One region of the Bacillus sp. EB V-12 genome, then DNA from elsewhere that is predicted to be linked to it. Evidence: riboswitches for the same ligand, from Rfam matches in the RefSeq annotation. Region 1 holds a riboswitch; each other region holds the start of a gene.
What was found. A riboswitch is a leader RNA that binds a small molecule or an ion and turns the genes downstream of it on or off. The one in region 1 is predicted to bind lysine.

Region 1 (6,157 bases):
TATCGTAGCGGCACCAATCGCGGCATGGCTAGTTCGCATCGTTCCTTCTCATTTACTTGGCGTATTAGTTGGTGGTCTTATTATCTTTACAAACATTCGTACACTGCTTACTACATTTAAAGTGGATCCAACTATTATTTCACTTTCTTACGTTGCAGTTGGTCTTGTCGTTATTATTTCTATTTTCATTGCTGTTCGTAATCATTCCAATCGTCCTAATACGTCAACGGCTGAGTATCCGAATGATCAGAAGCAAATGCTACCATAACTATAAAAAATACCGCTCAATTTAGAGCGGTATTTTTTATTTTTCTATTTTCCAATTAATCATCATTTCTGTAGCATTTACTCTCTTCATATGTAACTTTTCTAAAACACGCATCGAACTATAATTATCTAGAAGTGTCTCTGCAATTATTGTTTCTACCTCACCTGTTTTGAAAGCCCAATCGATTAGTTCTTTTACAGCTTCTGTTGCATAGCCCTGATTCCAATATTTCTCAATGAATCCATAGCCAATTTCTACTGTTTGATCCTCGTTTGGTTTCCCTTTAAACCCAATATCACCTAAAACGCTATCATCTTCTTTTCGAAGAACATACCACGCCCCCCATGGTAATAAAGTTGCATCTTGTTTTACATTCTTTACATGCCCTACAATATGCGGGCCGCTATTGTATCCTTGCTCGTTAGCGACTTGAATCCTCTCTTCTGTACACGGCACTATATAGAGCCTTTCTGTTTCTAATTTCATTTTGATTTCCCCTTTTTGCTTAAACGTTACTCTAATTATAACAAATAATATGACTTTATTATGAATGTCGAATTATATTTTTCTGAATTTTCTTTTAATTTAGAGGGTTTTTCAATATTTTTTGCGAAACATTTGTATAACAATTTTTTCTTTGCTTATTGCTACATAATAGTAGGTTCGGGTGGAGTTTTGCAAGCGTTTCCTATACAATAACCGATATTTTTTGACTTTTCCTAACAAAATATCTTGCAATATATTCAGAAAGTCATTACAATTGCCATATATTAAAAATCTTAGCAATATATCAAATCCTCATCAATCCGATGAGGTAGAGGTTGCGACTTTTAAGAGTACGACGGACGAGACACAGAGAATGTCACCGACTCCGTTTGAAAGGAAAAGTTGCCGAAGTTTATATTTCTTCTCTGGAAATATGGGCTGGGGCTGTCTCCGAAAGGAACAGAACTGTCACGTTTACAAAATTACCGTGTAAACGTGGGGTGCTATCTTAACGGAAGGGTATGATGGGGTGGTTATTTGTGAAACGTTCCGCCAAATTCCTTTGGCGGTTTTTTGTATTTTTCTCCCCCGCTCCTTCCTAACCTACAAGAAAAGGAGTGTTGAACATGAATAGCGCAACAAATCAATCTACCTCTAAAACGCAAACTACACAAGGACAAGGTGAATTAAAACGCGGATTAAAATCTCGTCACCTTACGATGATTTCTCTCGGCGGTACAATTGGTACCGGACTATTTCTTGCCAGCGGTGGTGTCATCCATTCAGCTGGACCTGGTGGTGCATTAATTGCATACGCCGCAATTGGAATTATGGTTTACTTTTTAATGACAAGCTTAGCTGAACTCGCAGCTTACATGCCTGTTACTGGATCTTTTAGTACGTACGCAACAAAATTTGTTGATCCATCACTTGGCTTTGCACTTGGATGGAACTATTGGTATAACTGGGCAATTACGATTGCTGCTGAACTAGCTGCTGTAACATTAATTATGAAATTTTGGTTCCCAGATACCCCTTCTCTTATTTGGAGCGGATTATGTTTAGCTATTATTTTCCTTTTAAACTACTTATCTGTTAAAGGGTTTGGTGAATCTGAATATTGGTTCGCACTTATTAAAGTAGTTACGATTATTATCTTTTTAATTGTTGGTTTCATGATGATTTTTGGAATTATGGGCGGCGAAACGGTTGGCTTCAAAAACTTCACTGTTGCAGATGCACCATTTAACGGCGGTATCATGGCAATTATCGGTGTGTTTATGGCAGCTGGTTTCTCATTCCAAGGTACTGAACTATTAGGAGTAGCTGCTGGTGAAACATCTGATCCAGAACGTAATATCCCAAAAGCAATTCGTTCAATCTTTTGGCGTATTCTTTTATTCTATATCCTTGCGATTCTCGTTATCGGTTTATTAATTCCTTATACAACTGAAAGTCTTGCTGCAAGTGATGTAACAGTAAGTCCATTTACACTTATTTTCGAAAAAGCGGGCGTTGCCTTTGCTGCTTCTGTTATGAACGCTGTTATTTTAACGGCAGTACTATCTGCTGGTAACTCTGGTATGTATGCATCAACTCGTATGCTTTGGGATTTAGCTCGCCAAGGGAAGGCACCAAAGTTTCTTGGTAAATTAGATAGCCGCGGTGTACCTGTTAACGCATTAATCGTAACATCGATTGTCGGTAGTATTGCTTTCATTGCTTCTTTATTCGGTGACGGTGTTGTATACATTTGGTTATTAAATGCATCAGGAATGTCTGGCTTTATCGCTTGGGTCGGCATTGCAATTAGTCATTACCGTTTCCGTAAAGCGTATATCGCACAAGGAAAAGATTTAAATGACTTACCATATAGAGCAAAATGGTTCCCCTTCGGTCCAATCTTTGCATTTACACTTTGTATCATCGTAATTTTAGGACAAAACTACGGGGCATTTATGGGTGAGTCAATCGACTGGAACGGTGTACTCGTTTCTTACATCGGTTTACCACTCTTCTTAGTACTATGGTTAGGTTATAAATTTACGAAAAAAACAAAAGTGATTCCACTTGATAAATGTGAACTAAAATAAAGTGAAACGAGCAAACAAATTTGTTTGCTCGTTTTTTGTTGCAAACCTCTTTGCTTCCCTATTGCTCCTGTTTTTGCCATAATAGAAGAAATATAAATAAAAGGTTGGGATACAATGAACATTCGCATTACTGATGAAGCAAAAGCAGCTATACATAGATTAGAACGTGAAGACAAAAAGATCATTCGCATTAGAGGAACAATGACAAACTCTTGTAGTATTTTCGTTGATGTCGATTTAATTTGGGATACATTTAACGCAGATGATGTTGTATATGAAGATGCGGAGCTTATCGTACAAATGGATTCATTTACGAAAGACTACACTGGTGATACAGTGAAGCTTGATTATAAGACGACAGGTTTTAGTATTACGACTCCGAGTGAGACTTTGGTTTATGGATTGTCGATTAAAAAATAAAAATCGTTTATCCGACCAATGAGGTGAAAAAATGGGTAAATATGTTCCGTTAAAATTTTTATTTAATGAAGAATTAGCCGAAAAAATAGCTGATTCTATTTGTAAACACGATCCTTATTTCTCTAAAAACATCTTTGTAGATTCTGTAGCTTGTAAAGTTGAAAATTTAGAGTTAAAACAGCGTATTGAAGTAATTGCAGATGAATTACACAATGCTTTACAAAAAGATTTTAATGCCGCAATACATATATTACTGAAGACATTAGGACCAGAAAATACAACAGAAGTAGGCACATTTACAAATGGATATATGTATATGCCTCTTGCAAAATACGTTGAAAAATATGGGCTTAACGATTTTAAAATCTCGTTCAATGCAATGTATGAAATAACGAAAAGGAATACTGCTGAATATGCCATTCGGCCTTTTCTTGAAACATATCATGAAGATACACTAGACATATTGCAACAGTGGATTCATGACGAAAACAGCCACATTAGAAGATTAGTTTCTGAAGGTACAAGACCAAGGCTTCCTTGGGCTAAAAAAATAGGAGCTCTAAAAGGTGATTTTAAGTACAATTTACAACTTCTTGAACCATTAATGAATGACCCTTCTAAATATGTTCAAAAATCTGTAGCCAATCATATTAACGATATTACGAAAGAAGATAAAGAACTCGTTTTTCAATGGTTACAGCAATTACGTGATAAACAGCATCCTATTAATCCTTGGATTATAAAACATGGACTAAGAACAGTAATAAAAAGTGGTACTTTACCAAAAAATTTTTCTTTTTAGGTATTTTAAACAAAACCGCTTATGCTTCAAAAATGAAGCATAAGCGGTTTTCCTTTTGAATACAGAAATAACAAACATAAAAAGTACTTTAAATTTCTTCTTTATATCATTATTTTACTAACTCTTCTATGTTATTACTTTCCTTAATTTTTTCGGATGATAGCCAGAGTGAATAACTTGTTCCATCCTTGTTCCTTAAATATATGTTAAATTCCTTATTATATAGTTCTTCTTTAAGAATAGTGACTACCTTTCTCAAATCATCTATTACATATGGATCATTTCTATATTTTATCTCACTGTCATTGAAAACTAATGTCAATTCATACTCTAGACAATTGCCGTCTTTCGGGTGTGGACAAGTAATATCCTCAATTTCAAAACGATCATTTTGAATTTCATTTAACCTTACGCCTACTTTTGTTTCAGTTTGAACCAAATATGTCCAATAACCGCTTACTGTGTTTTTCATTGTTAAAAGCAGTTCTTCTTTCGTTATAGCTTTTTGCACATTTTGAAAAGGCAAGCCTATAGATTCACCATTATAATCCTCAATTTCAAGTGTTGTTATCTTTCTATTACTCTTCTGAATGAATTGGATTAGAGCATATAAACGATCTAATTCTTTTGATTCAAATTGACTGTAATCAATCTTGTCACTCGTTTTTAAAGTTAATAATAACTTATCCGTTGGTTTCTCCTCTATATCATCATCCATTATATATTGAAAAACATTTTTATTTTCAGGTTCCACGTAACCTAATTTTTTAATTTCTTCTAGCATTGGTTTAAATTTCTTATATTCCTCATATGTTTTTTTTCCGTATTGATATTCATCACCTTTTATTCTTGAATATAAGAAGCCATCTACCTCTACTCTAAATTGAATATTTTTGTTATTTTTTGCTTGAACAGTATGATATGTATGCCCCATATTCCCTTCGTTTATAGCACCCCAATGTGTTACAATCACATCAATTCCGTGCTTTTTTTTCACATATTTTTTCACCTGATCGTCATCTTTATAATTACACCCACTTAAACATAAGAAATATAAGAAACATAACAATACTAACATTACATTTTTCATTCTTTTCATATAGCACCTTGCCCTCTTTTCGCATAAACAAAATATTCCATATATAAAGAATACTAAATCGCTGAATGTTTTCAAAGAATTAAAATATTTTTACACTCGGTTTATATATCTATTTCTTTTATTAATGGCTCTAATAAGTTTTAATATTGATAATCGAATATAATAAAAAGAAACCTAAATTTAAGGTTTCCCATTTTTACCAACAATTTAAATTTTAATAGATATTTTTTAGCCAAGTAATAATTCGTAGTACCTGAAACGACTCAAACCAAGTAATGAAAAACAGGAGAACAAAGAAAGAGATAAGTGATATAAATTTTAATCTTCCATCTTCACGTCTAGCAATCGCTATAATACTCAGAACCACTCCAATTAAAAAAGAAATATACCCTAATAGGATAATAGGCTCAGAATAGCTATCTATTATCCTATTTAATCCAAATAATAACATTCCAAAAGTCATCAATATTATTGAAAATACACTAAATTTTTTCATAATTCAACCTCCAATATAATTTTACTATTTTATGGAGAGAATAATTTTTTTATGCGTATGGATGAACAATTACACTATAAAATTAGATAACTCAATTTATTTTTTCATTAAACAACTGCCTTCTTTTATACCCTCAAAGGATTCCCACTCGATTATCCCGAATATATAAATTACTATTCTCATAAGGAGCGAATGTATATGAATCTATTCGAACATGAAACGTAAAACCGCTTCTCTTTCATAAGAGGTCCTCCCGTTCTCCTTTCTCATCATATCATTCATTAAAAAATAGGAGGACATAATTATGAAACGTGATCCATTATTTTTAACTTTATTAGAAAGCGCCAATACAAATTTTAGTGGCTGGGATTTTTCTTTCATTTCAGAAACGGGTCGAATGAAGAGCGAGCCTTTATCATGGTCGTACGGCAGTACTGCTTTCCAGCTTATGCAACGCGCTAAATCAATGCTCGATATGGGTACTGGCGGTGGA
Region 2 (6,157 bases), on a different contig from region 1:
GTAGTTTGAGAAAGATGTGTAATACATTAAAACAGCTGGTGCTGCACCAAATGTTACGACATCTGCAAGCGAGTCGAGCTCTTTTCCCATTTGTGAATCAACACGTAATAAACGAGCAACACGACCATCAAGACTATCTAACATCATCCCGATAAGTACTAAAATAGCAGCTGATTTATAATATCCTAAAGATGCATAGCCGATTGATAAAAATCCGCTATATAAATTTCCGAGCGTAAATAAGTTTGGAATAGCTGCTCTATACAAAATCTGATCCCTTGCTTTCTGTAATAAATTCTTAATTAGTGTATGAAAGTTTACTTATTTTATCATACCATAAATTTATTCCTCATACGAAAGAAATTACCAATTTGTGAAAGATTTCATAGAAGGATGGTTTGAAAATTAAGTGAAAATAAAAAGAGGAAGCAACTTGTATAAAGTTGCTTCCTTTACTATTCAAATTTCGTTGTCATCGTTCCAGTTTTATATCGATTATTAGGATCGAAGCGTAATAAATCTCCATAAATTAATTTGTCGGAGAATTTTAATTCTGTTTTTGCTTTTTCAATATACGGCTGACATAGCGTCATGTCAGCTTCTTCACCCGTACTTCTTTTGTAGCACATATTTTTTGTATAAACATACTCTTCAGAAACAAAGCTACCATCACGCATTACCATAAGCGGGTCTTTCTCTTTAATAAATAAGTCAGTTCCAAATTCAACGGATTTATTTGTTTTAATACCAAGTAAATGAAGGAGCGTTGGCTTAATATCAATTTGACCGGATACTTTAGAAACAACTTTTCCTTCTTGGCCAGGCACATGAATAATAAGAGGAACTCGTTGTAATTGCATAGAATCGAATGGTGTAATAGTATCTTTTCCTAGGAACTGTGCCATAGCTGTGTTATGGTTTTCGGAAATACCGTAATGATCACCATAAATGACAATAACGGAATTATCATATAATCCTTCTTCTTTTAATTGTTGAATAAATAATTTAAGAGCTTCATCTGTGTAACGAACAGTTGGGAAGTAGCGGTTTACAACACCACTTTCCGAGTTGAATTCATCAACATATTGATCTTCCGGATTTAGAAGAAACGGAAAATGATTTGTTAATGTAATAAATTTTGTATAGAACGGTTGCGGTAAAGATTTTAACTTTGGAATAGATTGTTCAAAGAACTCTTTATCTTTTAATCCCCAACCGACAGACATTTGCTCCGTTCCTGCGTAATCATTTAAATTAAAATAACGATCATATCCAAGCGCAGGATACATTACATCCCGATTCCAAAACGTTTTATCGTTTGAATGGAAGACGGCAGAAGAATATCCGTATTTCTTTAATTGTTCTGGTGTCGCTGTGTATTCATTTGTTGCATGAGTAAAGAATACAGAACCACGATCTAGCGGATAAAGTGAGTTTTCAACGATAAATTCAGCATCAGAAGTTTTGCCTTGTCCAGTTTGATGATAGAAGTTATCGAAATAGAAACTATCCTTAATAAATTCATTTAAAAATGGTGTAATTTCTTTTCCATTTATTTTTTTATTAATAACAAAGTTTTGTGTAGATTCCATTGAAATTAAAATTACATTTTTACCTTTTGCAGCTCCAAATAAGTTTTTATCAACTTGTTTGTCTTTTGAGTCTGTATAGTTTTTAATTTCAGAAAACCCATCCCCACTTGCAAATACACGCTCAGCTGAAGACTTGGATTGAAGCGTAATATCAAATAGATGGTATGTGTATAAACCTAAATTCTTCACGACAGTTTGACGGTCAAATGAGCGCGAGAACATTTGTGGTTTATAAATAACTGATACAACAATTTGTAGTGCTAATAAAGCTGTTACACCGCTAAAGAAAGTTCGCTTCTCTGAGCGGGAAAGTGGTGTTTTGTCGCCAAATGATGGGAATTTACGTGAAATAAACATTAAAATAATTGCATCTGCAAATAAAAGTAATGTTTTGTACGTAAAGAGTTCTTTTATACTTGTCCCTAAATCAGCCATATTGTTTGTTTGGAATAAAACCGGGAAAGTAACGAAATCGTTATAGAACCCATAAAACATTGCGTTTCCAAATAAAATAAATGACAGTATAAAACTGATTCCAATTATAATTCGGTTTCGGTGCTTAGATGCAAGTAAAGCTAAGCCGAAAAATAAAAGTAACGCAGCTAGTGGATTGATAAAAAGCATGAATTCTTCAAAGAAATTATCAATTTTAATATCAAATGCTAGCTTGTACACAATATATGTTTTAATCCATAGTAAAACGACTGCAACGAGTGCAAATCGCAGTTTTGGAAACAGATGTTGTAGCATAATATACTCCTCTCCTAAAAAGCATGACAGTTCTTGTGAGTCAGTTTGCTTAACGACTCATTTTATATATACGAACAGTCCTTTGTTATTATGATTATTATACTATGAGTATCATTATACGAAAATAAAAGAAGGTTGTGGGCTTTTTTATAATAATCGAGTAGAAAAAGAGTGGTGGGAGACAATAAAACAGAATTTCTATGTATGATAATTATCGTACGCAGAAAGAATCGCGTGATTATACGGAGGTTATAATGCGAAAATTATTATATTTTATAGCATGCAGTAGTGTTATACTTTTTACTTCACCGAGTGTGTCGGTAGCCCAATATGATGCACCTCTTATGGAAGATGCACTTTATTCTGTTTTATTTCCAAAAATAAATAAAGCAATTGAAAAACAATATGGAAGTTTGAAACCTTATCAATGTCCTAAAATTATTAGTTTAAAAAAAGTGTATAGCGGTACATATTTATTTCAAGCAAGTATTGAAGTGACAAAGTATGAACGTGTTGCTGGGAAAATTGCTCCACCATTTGAGAAGGTAACGATTACATTTAATAACGAAGAAGGCGAATGGGAAGTGACAAAGATTTCAGTAAAGCGCTTACCAAATGATACGAAACTAAACTGTAAAAAAACAATATAAAAAATTGTTTGACAAATAAAATGGTCCTTTGGTATTGTTAATAGCAACAATTAGATGTTTGAAAATTAAATAGACTTACCTCATCTACTCTCAAAGGTAGAGGCCGCGATAGGAAAGAGTAAGCTATGGGAGATTTAATGGAATCTGTGATCATAGGTTGAAAGGGACTATTGCCGAAATATAAGAATAACCATCTTATTCATATATTGGGACTGCATTGAATAAATGTAGTACTGTCATAAGATTTATTTTATGGAGAGCTATTTGGAGATGTTGATGCGGTTTCTTATTTTGAGGAGATAACAACTCGTTTATTTTTTCAATATATATTTTTCCTAATAAGAAACGCGTGTGAACATTGTTCCGCGCGTTTTTTGTCTATCTAAAAGCGTGCTGCAATGAATAGAAGATTGGGGTTATGAGTTTTAGAGGAAATAAGGGAGGAATTAAAATGTATTTACACGGCACAAGCCGAATTAATGGGCAAGGACACTTAGAAATTGGAGGGTGCGATACGACGCAGCTAGCAAAGCAATACGGAACACCACTTTATGTATACGATGAAGAGTCTATTCGAGGAAAATGCCGAGCATTTCATCGTGCTTTTAAAGAAAGTGGTTTCTCTTATCAAGTAGCATATGCAAGCAAGGCGTTCTTGTGCATGGAGATGTGCCGAGTAGCTCGTGAAGAGAGTATGTCATTAGACGTTGTTTCTGGGGGAGAATTATATACTGCGCTCCAAGCAGGATTTCCGGCATCACGTATTCATTTTCATGGAAATAATAAAACAGAAGAAGAAATAGTGATGGCTCTTCAGGCGAATATCGGTTGTTTTGTCGTAGATAATTTCTTTGAATTAGAAGTTTTACACGATTTAGCGATGCAACATGGGAAATTTGTGAACATATTAATTCGTGTAACGCCTGGAGTAGAGGCGCACACACATGAATATATTACAACAGGTCAAGATGATTCGAAATTTGGATTTGGTGTTTCAAACGGTCAAGCGATGCAGGCAATTGGATTTGCTTTACAAAAATCAAATTATAATGTGCTAGGGATCCATTCACATATTGGGTCGCAAATATTTGAAACAGCTGGTTTTGTTCGAGCAATTGAAGTTCTTCGCCAATTTTTAGAAGAAGTGAGAGAGCAAACAAACTATGTAGTAAAAGTGTTAAATGTAGGCGGGGGATTTGGAATACGTTACACAGAGTCAGATACACCATTAACTCTTGAGACATATGTGCGAGCTGTAACAAGTGCAGTGAGAGAACAATTTACTGTATGTGAATATCCATTGCCAGAAATATGGATTGAGCCAGGCCGTAGCATTGTAGGTGATGCTGGGACAACAATTTATACAGTTGGATCTGTGAAAGATATTCCTGGTATTCGGAAATATGTATCAGTCGATGGTGGAATGACAGATAATTTAAGACCTGCTTTATATAGTGCGCGTTATGAAGCGATGTTAGCGAATCGAGGGAATGATGAGAATGAGGAACTCGTTTCGATTGCTGGGAAATGCTGTGAGAGTGGAGATATGTTGATTTGGGATATTCATTTACCGAAAGTCGCTGCTTCTGATTTACTAGCAGTTTCCTGTACAGGAGCATACGGGTACTCGATGGCGAATAATTACAATCGGATTCGAAGACCAGCCGTTGTCTTTGCAAAAGGCGGAACATCGCAAGTAGTTGTGGAACGCGAAACATATGAAAATATTATTGGGAACGATCGCATACGTATTAAAGAGCTTGTCTAAATAGGAAAAGGAGTTGTTCGAATGGACAATTCCTTTTTTATAAAATAAAATAATTAAAATATATCGGAAAACTAGGATTGAAAAAAATCAGAATTGTGATAAAATACAAATACAAAGCTTATCAAGAGAAGCGGAGGGAACTGGCCCGAAGAAGCTCGGCAACCTGCTTATAGAAAGCAAGGTGCTAAATCCAGCAAAATGGGATCCATTTTGAAAGATAAGGTAAAATATATTACCGAACAGTCTTTTCGAAATGGGAAAGATTTTTTTTATGAATAAAAAGGGGGGCTGTTCGCGTGAGTGTACGGGAACATTTTGATGAAGTATCCGAGAAGATTGAAGCGATGCTTGCTGATATGAAATATGGTTCAATTACAATTGTTGTGCAAGATGGAAAAGTAATTCAGTTAGAGAAAAGTGAAAAAGTACGTTTAAAGTGAAAAGCGCTGACTAGAAAAACTAGAGGCGGTTTTAACCTATTTTCATTAGGTTAAAACCGTCTTTTTGCTTTTACAGGGGGAAAAAACATGTTGACGTATGAAACGTGGGAAGAAAATGTTGTTTCGTTTTCGGAAGAAGATGAAACAAAAGGTGCGTTATCAGTATTAAATTGGGCTTATAAAGAATATAAAGATGAGGTTGTCTACGCATGTAGCTTTGGGGTGGAAGGTATGGTATTGCTGCACATTATAAACCAAGTAAATCCATCTGCTAAAGTTGTATTTTTGGATACAAATGTTCATTTTCAAGAAACGTATGAATTAATTCGAAAAGTGCGGGAACGATTTCCTTCATTGAATATTATAGAAAAACAGCCAGAACTTACACTTGATGAACAGGCGAAGTTGCATGGTGAAAAACTGTGGGAGAGCAATCCGAATCTTTGTTGTAAGATTAGAAAAATTTTACCTTTAGAAAAATCATTAGTCGTGGAAAAAGCATGGATATCGGGCTTAAGAAGGGAACAATCAGAAACACGTAAGCATACAAAGTTTATAAATCAAGATCATCGTTTTCAATCTATTAAAGTTTGTCCACTCATTCATTGGACGTGGAAAGAAGTTTGGCGATATGTATACAAACATAGCTTGCCGTATAACCCGTTGCATGATGTTGGCTATCCAAGTATTGGGTGTGAGAAATGTACGTTACCTGTAGGGGATGGTGGCGATTCAAGAGATGGTAGATGGGCTGGAAAAGTGAAAACTGAATGTGGTCTTCATTACCAATAAGATGAATCTTGAAATAAAGCGAAGAGAGGATATAGAAAAATGAGCATAGTAAACGAATTAGTAAACCGTATAGATGAGACATATGACGTATCACAAATTGAAAAAGAGATTAAATTAGACAATATTGCGTTAAGTGATTTAGAACTATTGGCGACAGGTGGATAT
Region 3 (6,157 bases), on a different contig from region 1:
ATAAAGGTATACTAGAAGACGTACTACCATTAACAATCGGCGGTGGCATTGGACAATCAAGAATGTGCATGTACTTCTTACGTAAAGCACATATCGGTGAAGTTCAATCTTCTGTATGGCCTGACGATTTACGTGAAGCTTGCAAGAAAGAAAACATTCATCTGTTTTAATAGAAGTAAGGGAATAGCTTAAATATAGAGCTATTCCCTCTTTTTTATAAAACATTACTTATTTATTACCGAGTTCTTCTGCTAAACCGATTAAAATTCCTTCGACTCCACGAATGTAGCAGAGACGATACGAGTTCTCGTACTGAACTACTTCGCCAACGAGCTCTGCACCATGCTTAGTGAGTCTCGATACCATTTCGTCAATATCCTCGACAGTGAACATGACGCGTAGATAACCGAGGGCGTTTACAGGAGCTGTTCGGTGATCTGCTATAGTAGGAGGGGTGAGAAATCGCGAAAGTTCAATTCGGCTGTGGCCATCTGGAGTGACCATCATAGCGATTTCTACGCACTGAGAACCGAGTCCAGTTACGCGACCAGCCCATTCACCTTCGACATTTGCTCGACCTTCGAGATTCAAGCCAATCTCCTCAAAGAAAGAGATTGCGTTATCAAGGGATTCTACAACGATGCTGACATTGTCCATTCGTAGTAATTTGTTTTTTGCCATAGTCTTATCTCCTTATGTATAAAAGTTTATTATTTAATTATCCTCATAATTATACTACTAAGTAGTTACAAATTCCTTTCAGTCAAAAACACCTTGTCACAGTATAGGAAAATGTGACAAGGTGTTTTTTAATATATCATATAGCATCTTGTTAACGAATAGCTTTTTATTTAATAGGAAGGAAGTAGATTGATATGTTTTTTTTATAAGCGTTACTAAACATATCAAATTAGCTCATTTGCACGAAAGGCTCAATTTTCGCCATAAATGATTGATGCAGCGCCTCAACGCCTGTTACTAAATGAAGGCGGTCAATAACGACAGACACTTTAATTTCTGATGTACTTACCATTTTAATATGAATATCTTCTTCTTTTAAAGTAGTGAACATATTTGCAGCGACACCTGGGTTAGATACCATGCCAGATCCTACGATTGATACTTTTGCTAAATGATTTTCATATTCTACTGCTTCATAGTGAAGTGCCTCTTGATTTTGTTCCAATACTTCTAATGTTTCTCTTAAATCATTAGAATGGATGGAGAAGGAGAGATGAACAGTTCCTTCATTTGTAATACTTTGAATGATGATATCTACATTAATATGTGCCGCTGCTAATGTAGAGAAAACAGTTGAAAGTGAACCTTGTTCTAATCCTTTCACTGTGATGCGTGTAATATTATCTTCAAATGCAATACCTTTAACGATTGATTGTTGTTCCATGTTACATTCTCCTTTTACAATTGTTCCGTTTTCTTGTTCCATACTTGAGCGAACTTCTAAAATGACATTATGATTTTTAGCAAACTCAACAGCACGCGGGTGTAATACACCAGCACCGAGGTTTGCAAGTTCTAACATTTCGTCATAAGAAATTTCATCTAATTTATAAGCATCTTTTACAACTCGTGGATCCGTCGTATATACGCCGGTCACATCTGTGTAAATATCACATTTTTTTGCGTTTAGTGCAGCAGCTAATGCGACAGCAGTTGTATCAGAACCGCCTCGTCCAAGCGTTGTAATTTCAAAATCTTCACTGACTCCTTGGAAACCAGCTACAATAACAATCGTACCTTCAGCAAGATAAGATTGAATACGATCTGTATGAATGTCAGTAATCCGTGCACTACTATGTACAGATTCTGTCGTAATACCTGCTTGCCACCCTGTTAATGAAATTGCATGATAGCCTTTTGCTTGCAGTGCCATTGTTAATAATGAAATAGTTACTTGTTCTCCTGTAGATAGAAGCATATCCATTTCACGTTTACTTGGATTTTCTGTGATAGCGTTAGCGAGTGCGACAAGTTCATCTGTGCTTTTTCCCATTGCTGAAACGACAGAGACAATGCTATGACCTCGTTCATATTCTTCAATAATTAAATTTGCTACATGTTGAATGCGTTCGACGCTTCCGACAGAAGTGCCACCGAATTTTTGAACAATTGTTTCCATTACAGATTCCTTCTTTCGTCTATTTTTAAGAATAGATTAGGAAATATATAAATCCCAATACTCCTGTAGTTACCAGAAAGACAAACAAAAAACACCATCTCAAATAAGTGAGGATGGTGCTGTTACAGGAAAAGGGAAACAGAAAACGGAGCTAATAAAAAAACCGCCAAAAAAGGAATATCATAAAAAATGATATCTCTTTTTTGTAGATAGCTCTTCATACGTACACGTTTGTACATATGACAGTTCTGTTTCTATTCGAAAACAGCCCCAATTGATAAATGCAGAGAAATTTATCAATTTCGGCAATACTTCCTTTTATCTAACTTCATAGACATCTCTGTGTCTCCATTAGAATACTCATAAGTATCGCAACCTCTATCTCACGTTTTAGGCGAGAGTGTTTGATTTATGAAGTTGTTGGTAACATTTGTTTTATAATAATTTAAATTTTTCGGGGAATCAAGTGTTTTATATACATTTTAAAAATTCTTTCTTTTTTGGGGAAGTTTGTGAAAAATGTAGCAAAATAAATTCATTGCATGTACATTAAACTTATAGTGCATAGGAGGTGGGGAGAATGAAAAGGAAACAGCCTATTTATGTTGCGACAAAAATGAACACGACGATGGAAAAATTATGGGAATATACGCAAGAACCACATATACATACAGAGTGGGATGCTCGCTTTACTGAAATTTCGTATTTAGAGAAAAAAGAAGGAGAACCACAGAAGTTTTTGTATAAAACAAAGATTGGATTTGGGCTTGAAATAGCTGGAGAAGGGGAATCAATAGGTGAAATAAGAAAAGAAACTGGTGAAAGAATTTCTTCTTTAAAATTTTGGACGGATAATACATTATCTCTTATTCAAATAGGACGTGGTTATTGGAAGTATACGCCAAATAAAGAATACATCCATTTTAAGACACAATATGATTATGATACAAGATTTGGTCGTGTAGGGAATGTAATAGATTGCTATATGTTTCGGCCGTTATTAGGTTGGGCGACTGCTTGGAGTTTTGATGCCTTAAAATTATGGTTAGAAAAGGGGCTTCATCCTAGGTTACTAATTAGAAGAACAATGACGTATTGGCTCGTATGTTTTTTATTTGCTTTTGTATGGATATATCAAGGGATAGTGCCAAAACTACTGTTTACTCATTTAGAAGAAGTAAAGATGCTTTCTGTATTAATCGGTTCAAATGAAAGTAGTATATGTATACTTAAAATAATTGGGATGTTAGAAATAATTTTCGGTGTCGTATGGCTGTTGCCAATAATAAAACGAAAATTATTTATACTGCATATTATTGTATTACTAGTTTTAACGTTAGCAGCAGGATTTACGAATATTGCAAGCTTTACAGGGCCGTTTAATCCGATTACATTAAATGTTCTTCTAATGGGGTTATCAATTGTCGGTTATATAAATAGTTTCGATTTACCAAGCGCGAAAAATTGCAAGAGGGCGAGAAAGGGATAAGTGTATGGCTAATATGTATGAACGATTATTAGGGGATACCTATAAAAATCTTCATCCTGAATTGCAGAAGCGTTATGCGATTACAGAAGAGAATAGTTTTACAGGGGAAGGAAAGATGGATGAAATTTACGGTGGCTCTTTTTTCGTGAAATTTATATTGAAAATTACATCGAAGTTTCGAATGTTTTTCTCGGAACGAGGAGAGGAAATTCCATTTACGATACAAAACATAGCTGAGCGAGATGAATATGGACGAGAATTAGTAAGGTGGAACCGTACTTTTTATTTCCATAATAAGAAAAGATATTTTAATGCAGTTATGCAATTGGATGAAAACGAAAATGAAATTGTAGATTATTTTGGTGAACCACATTTACTCGTTTCTACACTGCATTTTCATATCGATGAGTTAGGGGCAATGCATATTTCTTCAAAGAAACAATGGTTTTATATGTTTGGAAGAAAAATGCCGTTACCAAAATTTTTGTATGGTGAGGCAAAAATTGTTGAAAGTTATGATGAAACACTTCAGTGTTTTCGAATTCATGTACAAGTACGAAACCCGTTAATTGGTTCGCTTTTTTCATATAAGGGAACATTTGTGGAAAGGGAATAAACGATATGAAAAATATAATATTTGGGCTTGCTTGTTATGTTATTTTTCTAATATGTGAGTGGTCAAATATAAATCCTGTTGAAGCAATTATATTATTATCTGTTTTATTATTTATACCAATGTCACTTTGTATTATTGATAAAAGAAAAAGAGATGGATCGCAATTATTATTTTATAAATCCGTATCATTTTTATATCCAATCGCAGCAATTTGTGCAATGCTAGCTTTCGTCACAAATCAATATGTATTTGCGCTAGTTTGGTTTGTATATACAGGAATTGTTGCGTTATTTGGTGTAAGTAGATTGCTAGAAAGAGGATGGAAGCCGTTAGAAGAGATCGCCATAGATAGTGCGTTTATTTATTTGTTTTTAGGTGGTTTTTGGTTTTCTGCTTCAGTAGCAAAACTTTCAATTATGCATTTTAGCTCTGACATTGTTTTACTCACAGCTGCACATTTTCATTATTCGGCGTTTCTATTGCCATTATCAGCTGGTTTAATAGGGAGAAAAAGAGAAAAGAGAAGTAAAGTGTATGATGCTATTATGTTTATCATCATGATTTCACCTATGACAGTTGCAATAGGAATTACATACTCAAGAATATTTGAATTTTTTGCAGTGTTCCTATATTTATGTGCAATTTATGGGTATGGATTTTACGTTTGGAGAGCAAAATTTAATGCTATCAGTGCAAAGATTCTTCTAATCGTTTCGTCTAGTACACTCATGGTTACAATTATGTTCTCGCTTATATATTCATACGGAAATTTGAAGCATGTAATGACGATTACAATTGCTCAAATGGTTTGGATTCATGGTGTTGTCAATGGACTTGGAGTAGCTTTACCGGCATTTATCGGCTGGGTGATTGAAAAGAGTGTTCCGAATTATAAATACTATGGGAAACCAATGAGTAAGTTAAGAGGAAATGTGGCAATTGGTGAGGCTTATTTATATAGCAGCAATTTAGTAGACAGTAAGGAATACAACGGTTTAGTCGATAAAGTAAATGACTTTCATAGTGAGGCATTTGATGTGACGAAGGTTCCTTTAAGTATGATTCATTTTTATGAAAATACAGCAGAGTATGAATTGCAATCGAATATTAAATGGACTCGTTGGTTCCGTCCGTTCGCACTTTGCTATGAGAAAATGAGTAAGCGTGTAGAACAAATACATTTAGGGATGGGCGGCAATTGGGAAACGATGCATGGCTCTATCATTAGTGTAATAGATGAGAAAGATGGAAGAGAGAATGTAAGGGCTTGGATAAGGAAAAATGAAGCAGGTGAATCTATTTTTGTAGCTCTTTATTCAAAGCATACAAATAAGAATGAGACATATATGAATATCGCCTTACCTTTACCTTATTCGAATATGACTGGTATTTTGAAACTATATAATGATAGTCATGATTTAATCATTACTAGTAAGTTAAGAGAAAATGGTCAGGGAGATGAGGGGATTTATTTACATACTCGGTTCTTAACAATCCGTTTACCGTTAGCAGAGACTTTTATTATAAAAGAGCGCACGGATCACATACTAGAGGCTAATCATAGAATGTGGATATTTGGAGTTAAGTTTTTAGAAATTGATTATAAGATTAAGAAAGTAGAGGAGAAGTAAGAAAAGCTTGGAGAGATTCCAAGCTTTTTTACGTATGTGTAATTGTTATAGCAACTTGTTTATCTAGATCATTATCCCAAATACGTTGAATTTCAAAAGTGCCTGTTTCAAAAAATAATGGGAATCTTTCTTTAAACCAAGTTTGCATAGGTAGCTTTAGTGCTGTATCGATTGGCATCCATAATAATTCACCCTCAGGAGGGTTCAAAAGAAGTTCACCTTCAAATGAGTCTGTCCAATAGTTAAATACCATATATCGAACATTACCTTTTGGATTTACA

Region 2: another riboswitch for lysine. It lies ahead of lysA (diaminopimelate decarboxylase); the one in region 1 lies ahead of ACZDYH_RS17245 (amino acid permease).
Region 3: another riboswitch for lysine. It lies ahead of ACZDYH_RS15170 (aspartate kinase); the one in region 1 lies ahead of ACZDYH_RS17245 (amino acid permease).

Annotation. Positions count from the first base shown of each region.
Region 1 is NZ_JBUXJL010000004.1:375,527-381,683, forward strand. Features, by position in the region: gene ACZDYH_RS17235 (sulfite exporter TauE/SafE family protein) at 1-268, shown strand, start outside; gene ACZDYH_RS17240 (GNAT family N-acetyltransferase) at 305-754, opposite strand; lysine riboswitch at 1,076-1,268, shown strand; gene ACZDYH_RS17245 (amino acid permease) at 1,381-2,847, shown strand; gene ACZDYH_RS17250 (iron-sulfur cluster biosynthesis family protein) at 2,962-3,267, shown strand; gene ACZDYH_RS17255 (DNA alkylation repair protein) at 3,299-4,069, shown strand; gene ACZDYH_RS17260 (hypothetical protein) at 4,179-5,168, opposite strand; gene ACZDYH_RS17265 (hypothetical protein) at 5,383-5,664, opposite strand; gene ACZDYH_RS17270 (class I SAM-dependent methyltransferase) at 5,969-6,157, shown strand, end outside.
Region 2 is NZ_JBUXJL010000002.1:635,572-641,728, forward strand. Features, by position in the region: gene pssA (CDP-diacylglycerol--serine O-phosphatidyltransferase) at 1-267, opposite strand, end outside; gene ACZDYH_RS09920 (LTA synthase family protein) at 456-2,342, opposite strand; gene ACZDYH_RS09925 (DUF3888 domain-containing protein) at 2,597-2,992, shown strand; lysine riboswitch at 3,082-3,263, shown strand; gene lysA (diaminopimelate decarboxylase) at 3,444-4,760, shown strand; SAM riboswitch class I at 4,876-4,984, shown strand; gene ACZDYH_RS09935 (YezD family protein) at 5,057-5,200, shown strand; gene ACZDYH_RS09940 (phosphoadenylyl-sulfate reductase) at 5,288-5,992, shown strand; gene sat (sulfate adenylyltransferase) at 6,032-6,157, shown strand, end outside.
Region 3 is NZ_JBUXJL010000003.1:712,217-718,373, reverse strand. Features, by position in the region: gene asnA (aspartate--ammonia ligase) at 1-170, shown strand, start outside; gene ACZDYH_RS15175 (VOC family protein) at 229-681, opposite strand; gene ACZDYH_RS15170 (aspartate kinase) at 911-2,140, opposite strand; lysine riboswitch at 2,343-2,529, opposite strand; gene ACZDYH_RS15165 (DoxX-like family protein) at 2,721-3,629, shown strand; gene ACZDYH_RS15160 (DUF4166 domain-containing protein) at 3,634-4,245, shown strand; gene ACZDYH_RS15155 (YndJ family protein) at 4,251-5,876, shown strand; gene ACZDYH_RS15150 (NUDIX domain-containing protein) at 5,905-6,157, opposite strand, start outside.